Regions from separate parts of the Psychrobacillus sp. FSL W7-1493 genome, predicted to be linked through region 1. Evidence: riboswitches for the same ligand, from Rfam matches in the RefSeq annotation. Region 1 holds a riboswitch; each other region holds the start of a gene.

What was found. A riboswitch is a leader RNA that binds a small molecule or an ion and turns the genes downstream of it on or off. The one in region 1 is predicted to bind S-adenosylmethionine.
Region 2: it holds a riboswitch for S-adenosylmethionine, as region 1 does, so the genes downstream of both, metK (methionine adenosyltransferase) here and MKX96_RS17240 (5-methyltetrahydropteroyltriglutamate--homocysteine S-methyltransferase) in region 1, are expected to answer to the same signal.
Region 3: it holds a riboswitch for S-adenosylmethionine, as region 1 does, so the genes downstream of both, MKX96_RS18270 (O-acetylhomoserine aminocarboxypropyltransferase/cysteine synthase family protein) here and MKX96_RS17240 (5-methyltetrahydropteroyltriglutamate--homocysteine S-methyltransferase) in region 1, are expected to answer to the same signal.
Region 4: it holds a riboswitch for S-adenosylmethionine, as region 1 does, so the genes downstream of both, MKX96_RS06175 (methionine ABC transporter ATP-binding protein) here and MKX96_RS17240 (5-methyltetrahydropteroyltriglutamate--homocysteine S-methyltransferase) in region 1, are expected to answer to the same signal.

What each region holds. Positions count from the first base shown of each region.
Region 1 covers NZ_JBBOSB010000001.1:3,485,103-3,487,305, reverse strand. Annotated here, with positions in the region: gene MKX96_RS17240 (5-methyltetrahydropteroyltriglutamate--homocysteine S-methyltransferase) at 1-855, opposite strand, end outside; SAM riboswitch class I at 971-1,073, opposite strand; gene MKX96_RS17235 (ABC transporter ATP-binding protein) at 1,146-2,203, opposite strand, start outside.
Region 2 covers NZ_JBBOSB010000001.1:1,315,844-1,318,046, reverse strand. Annotated here, with positions in the region: gene metK (methionine adenosyltransferase) at 1-932, opposite strand, end outside; SAM riboswitch class I at 1,123-1,240, opposite strand; gene pckA (phosphoenolpyruvate carboxykinase (ATP)) at 1,458-2,203, shown strand, end outside.
Region 3 covers NZ_JBBOSB010000002.1:154,782-156,984, reverse strand. Annotated here, with positions in the region: gene MKX96_RS18270 (O-acetylhomoserine aminocarboxypropyltransferase/cysteine synthase family protein) at 1-1,215, opposite strand, end outside; SAM riboswitch class I at 1,337-1,453, opposite strand; gene MKX96_RS18265 (glycerol-3-phosphate acyltransferase) at 1,598-2,203, shown strand, end outside.
Region 4 covers NZ_JBBOSB010000001.1:1,227,663-1,229,865, reverse strand. Annotated here, with positions in the region: gene MKX96_RS06180 (methionine ABC transporter permease) at 1-208, opposite strand, end outside; gene MKX96_RS06175 (methionine ABC transporter ATP-binding protein) at 201-1,226, opposite strand; SAM riboswitch class I at 1,318-1,422, opposite strand; gene MKX96_RS06170 (thioredoxin family protein) at 1,462-1,782, opposite strand; gene MKX96_RS06165 (toprim domain-containing protein) at 1,793-2,143, opposite strand.

The DNA of each region.
Region 1 (2,203 bases):
AGGCTCAAAACCACCAGAGCGCTCATCGTCAAATTCTAAAAATAAACCATCCACATTTAATCCACCGAATATAGTTTCTGAAACTAACTCATAGCTTCCGCTTGTGATATAAGTGGATCGGAAATTTCCCCGACAAATATGCATGGTCACTAGCATATCAGCTGGTCTTTTAGAAATAGACTCATTAATAGCCATTGCAGAAAGGGATAAGGCTTGCTCAAGCGATAACCCCCTGTCCTTTAAGGAAACGAGGCCTTCCTCGGAAAAGGAGGTAGCCCATGAAGTATCATCAATTTGAAGATAACGACAGCCCTCATCGTAAATTGCTTGAATAAAGCCTTGATAAGCTGTGATTAAGTCAGAAAATAATTCCTCATCATTGTTGTAAACCCCTTCCTCAAAGGCTGCTCGATAATAAAGCATGTTCGGACTAGGGATAGTAAATTTTACAACAGCATCCCCAGCTGCTTCTTTTAAAAACTTGAAATGCTCAATCATGTAGTGGGTACTAAAGCCAATTTTTCCTGTCACCTTAATACCATGAGCTTTTGTTTGCACCCCTTTAAAGGAGAGTCCTTGATCGGTTTCATAAAATTCCACGCCATCAAGTCCGCTTAAAAAATCGAAATGCCACCATTTTCGACGAAACTCTCCGTCTGTAACTGAAAGTAGTCCAGCTTCCTTCTGTTTTTCTACGAGTTTAATAATTTCTTCATTTTCAATTTGAGTGAGTTGTTCTAAGGATATCTCTTTTTGTTCAAATTGAGCCCTTGCTTGCTTTAAACGTTCCGGTCTCAGGAAGCTTCCCACATGATCTGCTTTGAAAGGTGCTTTTACAAGTAATTGATTTGTCATATTAAATTCCTACCTTCTATTTATATTATGTTGCTAGTAATCCTGACTATAAAATCAAATAAAAAGAGGGCTCGCTTCATAAGAAGAGAGCCCTCAATATATATTGAAGTCATTCTTCTTATCTTCAAGACTTAATGTCTATTGGATTTAGCACCACACCTAAAAGGCTGGTTGCTGAGACATCATAGGGCCAATCCCTCCGTCTCTCTTGATAAGAAATAAAATATTAAATTGTCTAAATATAATAAAAATAAGTTTAACATGGGTTTTAAACTATTTCAAGGGTTACCTTACTTAGGGATAGCTACCCAGTGACCGTTAGAAACCTCTACAAGCTCAGAATTCTTTAATTGATACTTGTCAGTAACATTAGACTCTTCCATGAGCACACGCTTTTTCTTGGCCTCTACTTTTGGGTCAGGGATTGGGATGGCTGCTAAGAGAGACTTAGTGTACGGGTGCTGTGGATTAGTATAAAGCTCCTCACTTTCTGCTAGCTCTACAATTTTTCCAGAATACATGACAGCAACACGATCACTTATATGTTTTACCATGGACAGGTCATGTGCGATAAATAAGTATGTCAGGCCTAGTCTGTGCTGTAAATCCTCCAGGAGCTCTACAATCTGTGCTTGTATAGAAACATCTAAAGCCGATAGAGGTTCGTCACAGACGATAAAATCTGGCTCAACCGCAAGTGCACGAGCGATACCTATACGTTGTCGCTGTCCTCCAGAAAACTCATGTGGATAACGTAATGCATGCGAGGGGTCTAAGCCTACCAATACTAGTAATTCCTCTACTCGTTTCTTTCTTTCCTCTGCATTTTTGCTTAGACGATGAATATCTAACGCCTGCCCAATAATGTCTAGTACCTTTAATCGAGGATTTAAGGAAGAATAAGGGTCCTGGAAGATGATCTGCATATGCCGACGCATCGTTTTGAGCTCATTTTTACTTAAACGATTAATGGCCATCCCTTGATATAGCACATCTCCATCTGTAGGCTCGTGTAATCGAAGAATCGCTCGACCGGTTGTAGATTTACCTGAGCCCGATTCTCCTACAAGACCAAGAGTTTCTCCGGGCTTTATAAAGAAGCTAATATCGTCGACCGCTTTTAAGACATTCCCGCGACTTACTTGAAAATGCTGTTTTAAAGATTTAACTTCTAGCAGCGGCTTTCCATTTTCTAATCCAATAGAACGAAGAGGAGGTTTCTTCGGCTTTTTCTTCTCGTCTAAACGAGGCAAGGCATTTAATAGTTTTTTCGTATAGTCATGCTTTGGGTTAGCAAAAATTTCTTCAGTAGTTCCTGTTTCAACGATTTCTCCATTTTTCATCACTG
Region 2 (2,203 bases), 2.2 Mb from region 1:
TGTACCTCACAACGATCAGCAAGACCAGCTGCAACAATATTCTTTGCCACATAACGAGCTGCATAAGCTGCAGAACGGTCTACTTTTGTTGGATCCTTACCAGAGAAAGCTCCTCCTCCATGACGAGCATACCCACCGTAAGTATCTACGATAATTTTACGACCTGTCAAACCTGCATCCCCTTGTGGACCACCGATAACAAAGCGACCAGTCGGGTTGATAAAGTACTTTGTTTCGTCTGTTATTAAATTAGTAGGAACTACTGGTTTAATCACATGCTCTTTTAAATCTCTTTGAATTTGTTCTAACGTTACTTCCGGATGATGCTGTGTGGAAATAACAATCGTATCGATATGAACTGGATTGTTATTTTCGTCATATTCTACTGTTACTTGTGTTTTACCATCTGGTCGTAAGTAATCTAATGTTTCATCTTTACGAACCTCAGCTAATCGGCGAGCTAGTTTGTGGGCTAGGCTAATTGGAAGTGGCATAAGCTCTGGTGTTTCATTACAAGCATAGCCAAACATTAAACCTTGGTCCCCAGCTCCGATTGCTTCAATATCAGAATCAGACATCGAACCTTCTCGAGCTTCTAGTGCTTGGTCAACTCCCATAGCGATATCAACCGATTGCTCATCGATAGCTGTAAGAACTGCTGACGTTTCTGAGTCAAAACCATATTTAGCTCGCGTATATCCAATTTCTTGAATAGTAGCTCGCACTACTTTTGGAATGTCTACATAAGTAGAGGTTGTGATTTCTCCAGCAACTAAAACCAAACCTGTAGTAACTGTTGTTTCACAAGCTACACGAGCGTTTGGATCTTCCGTTAAAATCGCATCTAAGATAGCATCTGATATTTGGTCACAAATTTTATCTGGATGACCTTCTGTTACCGATTCCGATGTAAATAATCGTCTTTGTGTCAAAAAATTCCCTCCTATGTCCTGCGAGATTTCTCTCAGGAATTGATACGGTACTCATTCCCATGTCAAGCCTATAGTAAACTTGAAGCCGTTTCGGACTTGGCACACAAGGATTTAGGGCGATGTAATATAAAAAAACCTCTCACTCACGTAGTTACATGAGGAAAGGGATTAATATCATAAACACCTTTCACTCTTATCAATCAAGGAATTTCACCTTGTATCAGGTTTGGCACCTTTGTAACTTAAGTACAATTACAGGTTGCCGGGTTTCATAGGGCCTGAACCCCTCCACACGCTCGGAATAAGAGTATCCGTTCAATTCACCATCATACGTATATTAGCAAAATAAGTCAACAGGTAAATTTGTTATTTATTCACAATTACAAAAAAAAATCATTTTTTGAGCTTTAATTAGTGTAGACTATTTAGTTTAATGTGTTATACTATTTCACATATCAACGAAAAATCCTCTTTATGATGTTTCCGTGAAGAGCTAAAAACTTTAATAAAGGATGGTAATACTATATGAATTCAATCGATACTGTGAGCGAACTGAACGAATTGTTAGCTGGTAACAACATTAGCCTGCAATTATCAGTACCACAATTAGTGGAAAAAGCTACGTCAAGAGGAGAAGCAGTACTAACTTCCACTGGAGCTGTTAAAGCAGAGACGGGCAAATATACAGGACGTTCTCCAAAAGACAAGTATATTGTTGATGAACCTATCTCAAAAGACAAAATCGATTGGGGATCTGTAAACCAACCTATCTCATCTTCGCACTTTGAAGCATTATATTCAAAAGTTATGAACTATTTAAAGGAAAAAAATGAACTATTCGTCTTTAAAGGATACGCTGGAGCAGACAAGGATTCACGTTTAAGCATTCAAGTTATCAACGAATATGCTTGGCACAACCTTTTTGCTCATCAGTTATTCATTCGTCCTTCTGAAGAAGAATTGTTATCTCATAAAGCAGACTTCACTGTAATTAGTGCACCGAACTTCAAAGCAAATCCGGCTGTTGATGGAACTAATTCAGAAACGTTCATCATCGTATCCATGGAAAAACGCATCGTTTTAATCGGTGGTACGGAATACGCAGGAGAAATGAAAAAGTCTATATTCTCTATTATGAACTATTTATTGCCTGAACAAAATATTTTACCAATGCATTGCTCAGCTAACGTTGGAGAAAAAGGCGATGTAACATTGTTCTTTGGTCTTTCAGGTACTGGAAAAACTACCTTATCTGCTGATTCAGGAAGAAA
Region 3 (2,203 bases), on a different contig from region 1:
AACAGACAAGCGGATTAGATCCTCTGTAACACCTGATTTTACTAAATCCTCGGGAGTAAGCTGTTGGTGAGTAGTAGAAGCTGGGTGGATAATTAAGGATTTTGCGTCTCCTACATTAGCAACATGAGACCAAATTTCAATATTATCAATAATTTGTCTACCTGCTTCTCTGCCTCCCTTCACTCCAAATGTCAGAATAGAACCGAAGCCATTTTTTAAATACTTTTTAGCCAGCTCGTGCGTTGGATGGTTTTCAAGCCCTAAGTAGTTAACCCATGACACTTCCTCATTTGCATTTAAGTACTCTGCAATCTTCTGTGCATTTTCGTTATGTTTTGGCACTCTTAAGTGAAGTGTTTCTAGTCCTTGAAGAAAGGAAAATGCTGCCTCTGGGCTAAGAGTAGGACCAAAATCCCGAAGCAACTGAACTCTTAGCTTAATTGCAAATGCTACATTTGGTACGTCGATTCCATAACGTAGCCCATGATAAGTAACATCAGGCTCTGTAAATCCCGGAAATTTATCGGAGTTCCAATTGAAATTCCCTCCATCTACTACTACACCACCAATTGTTGTCCCATGTCCTCCAATCCACTTCGTTGCAGAATGTATAACAATGTTAGCTCCATACTCTATAGGATTTGAACCAAAAGGTGTAGCAAATGTGTTATCTACTAATAATGGAACTCCTACTTCATTGGAAATTTTTGAAACAGCTTCTACGTCTAGAACATTTAAGCTTGGATTTCCAATGATTTCTGCAAAGAACCCTTTCGTTTTCTCTGTAACAGCTTTACGGAAATTTTCTGGATCAGAGGAATCTACGAATTTTACTGTAATCCCATAACGTGGGAGTGTATGTGCAAATAGATTAAAAGTTCCTCCGTATAAGTTTTCAGCAGCTATAATTTCATCTCCAGCTCCAGCAATGTTCAAAATAGAAAATGCAATGGCTGCTGCTCCTGAGGAAAGTGCTACTGCTGCTGTTCCTCCTTCCAGTAATGCAATTCTTTGTTCAAAAACATCTACGGTTGGGTTTGTGATTCTGGAATAGATATTACCAGTCTCTTTCAAGGCAAATAGATTTTGTGCATGCTCTGTGTTTTGAAATACATATGAGGTTGTTTTGTAAATCGGTACTGCTCTAGATCCTGTCACTGGATCAGGCGTTTGTCCACCGTGTAATAGAAGTGTTTCTTTTTGAAGATTAGTCATTTGAATTCCTCCGATTTAGTAGATTAGATGGATGCTGGAGGCCAGAGAGGATTATAGAACTGACAACTATAAAAACCCCTCTCCAATTAAGAAGAGGGGTCAAATTGATGACATGTTCCTCCTCTTATCTTCCAAATTCTATTAAAGAATTTGTAGGATTTAGCACCTTTCCAAGTTATAGAACTTGGTGGTTGCCGGACTTCTTAGGGCCTATTCCCTCAGTCACTCTTGATAAGAGTATTTGATTAGTATTCCATCTTGTTACACAGTATAAGTCTCCATATATTTAGATGTCAAGTAATTTTATAAAAATTCTGAAACTTCTTCTTTTTTTAATCGTTTAATATAATAGATAGAATAATTTTATAAGGGGTGTCATAGAATGGTTGTTTGGATTGTTAGCATTCTCCTAACAGGCTACATTATTGGTTCGCTACATGGATCTAAACTCGCTCAATGGATGAGTGGAGTTAATATAAAAAAAGAAGGCCTAAATAATTCCGGAGCATCCAATGCTACTATCGTACTTGGTTGGAAGTATGGTGTTTTAGTGGGAGTCATAGATATATTAAAGGGTGCCATTATGATTATTGGCGTACGTGTACTTTCTGAGCAGTGGAGCTTGTTTAGTTCATCAGAGCTGGATCTACTTCTTTATCTAGCTGGTGCCGCGGTTATTTTAGGACACAACTTTCCAGTTTTCACAAAATTTAAAGGTGGGAAAGGCACTGCTTCCATCATCGGGGTTTTACTTGCATTACACTGGCCGGTCGGACTGGCAGGATTGCTTATATTAATCTGCGTTACACTTTTAACGGATTATTTGTTGATAGGAGTTTTATTTTTTTATCTCATATTTTTAGGAGCCTCTGTCTGGACAGCAGATGGAGCAGGGCCAATTTTAATAGCTGGCTTCCTATTTTTAATGGCTTCCTTCTTACACATAGAAAATGTCCAACGATTATTACGAAAGGAAGAGACAAAAATC
Region 4 (2,203 bases), 2.3 Mb from region 1:
AACGGAAAATATTGACTACTCCACTGGTCAACCAGTTTGCTATTTTATTTGCCCATGCTTGGTGTGGACTTGTCAAAAATAATAATAGTCCTAATATTAGTCCAAAGATTGCTGTTAGGACTGTAGAAATTGCAGTCATATAAAGGGTTTCTATAGTGGCTTCCCACATTTTAGGCCAATCAACATTTGGAAATAACGATTCAATCATTGTTGATCACCTCAGTTTTAACTTTTTGCGCGTGGATAAATTCAATTGCCTCTTCCACTGCTTGTTCATTTCCATCTATTTGAAGGATTAGTGTCCCGAACGCTCCACTTTTCGTGTGTGATATATTTCCTTGCACGATGTTTACTTCTAAATCGAACTGTTTGATTAATCTTGAAAGAATTGGTTGCTCTGTAGTATCTCCAACGAAAACGAGCTTAACTAGCTTGCCGTTTGGATAAAGCTTAACTAGATTTTGAATGGTTTGAATTGGCTCTTTAGAATCAGAAATTTGAGAAACGAAACGCTTTGTTATAGGCTGTTGTGGCTTTTGGAATACCTCAAGCACATCTCCCTCTTCTACAACTTGCCCATTTTCCATAACTGCTACTCGGTTACAGATCTTTTGAATAACTTGCATCTCATGTGTGATTAATACAATGGTTAATCCGAGTTTTTCATTAATGCTTACGAGCAAGTCTAAAATGGAGTCGGTTGTTTCAGGGTCAAGAGCTGATGTTGCCTCATCACAAAGCAATACCTCTGGACCATTAGCCAACGCTCTTGCAATTCCTACGCGTTGCTTTTGTCCTCCAGATAATTGAGATGGGTAAGAGTCTCCTCTTCCTTCCAATCCAACAAGGCTTAAAAGCTCCTCTACTCTAGCTTTTCTTTTTTCCTTTGGAACTCCTGCAATTTCTAATGGGAATGCTATATTTTCAGCGACTGTTCGCGACCATAGTAAATTGAAATGCTGGAAGATCATGCTTACTTTTTGACGAAAGCTTCGAAGCTTGTCCTCATTAATAGATGTAATTTCCTGGCCATTCACTGTAATATGACCGTCAGATGGCTTTTCTAGCCCATTCAACAAACGTATTAGCGTACTCTTGCCCGCTCCGCTGTATCCAATAATCCCGAAAATTTCTCCACGCTGTATGTCCAGATTTACACTATCTACTGCAACGATTTCTCCTTGCTTTGTAATAAATCTTTTCGAAACGTCTTTTAAACTAATCAAGTAAATCTGACCACCTTTCCTAATAAAAAAACCCTTCTGCAAAAGAGCAGAAGGGGTGTATGTTATCTATTTAAAATAACGTTCATCCATTCTCTCATTTCCCAAAGCTATAGCTTTGCGTGACTTGGCACCATTTCACTTTCATGACGGTTGCCGGGCTTCAAAGGGCACTTCCCTCCACCTCTCTTAATAAGAGCGACACTATTAAATTGTGTTTTCAACATAACGAATATTATCATAGGTTTCCATCTTCGTCAATAGCCTTTATTGTTTCCAATAAGTAAGGAACTGATTGAAAAGCATAGATTTTCTTTTCCACTTTCCCATGTTTTGTAATAAGAAGACAAGGTACACTTTCAATTTCCTGTTCTATCGCCAAATCACCTAGAAAATTAATATTTGCCTGACCAATTGGATAGGTAACCATTTCTTTAATAACATTCATCATTTTACTTGCTACCTGACACGTTCCACACATAGGCGTATAGATATAAAACAAGGTAAGTGTTGAATTGTTTTTAGCGCTATCCCATTGTTCTCTAGTCCATTCATTCATACACATCATCCTAAGGTAAAAATTCTTTTTTCACCTTAATATTAACACGTTTTAATATAGATGCCAAAACCTTCGCCGGTGTGTTTGCTACTTCGCCATACGTCGGGTTCGTATACAAATGAATTGCCTCTGGATACTCCTTCCTAACGACCGATCGAATTTGTTCCCCGGATTTGTCTGCATCTAGAAAAGCATAAATCGGCAAGCCATCATAAGGGCTTAATAGCTCCTCCAATTTTACATCGGATATCGTTCCATTAGTACATATAATTTCTGGAGATTCATCGAGAAGGCTTAATAATTGCAGCTTATCAGACCTACCCTCAACGATAATTATTTTATCACTAAATACATGTGCCATTTAGCTTCTCTCCCAACTTATCCTTTCCTTTATTATATGAAAAAAACGCCGATTATTAAC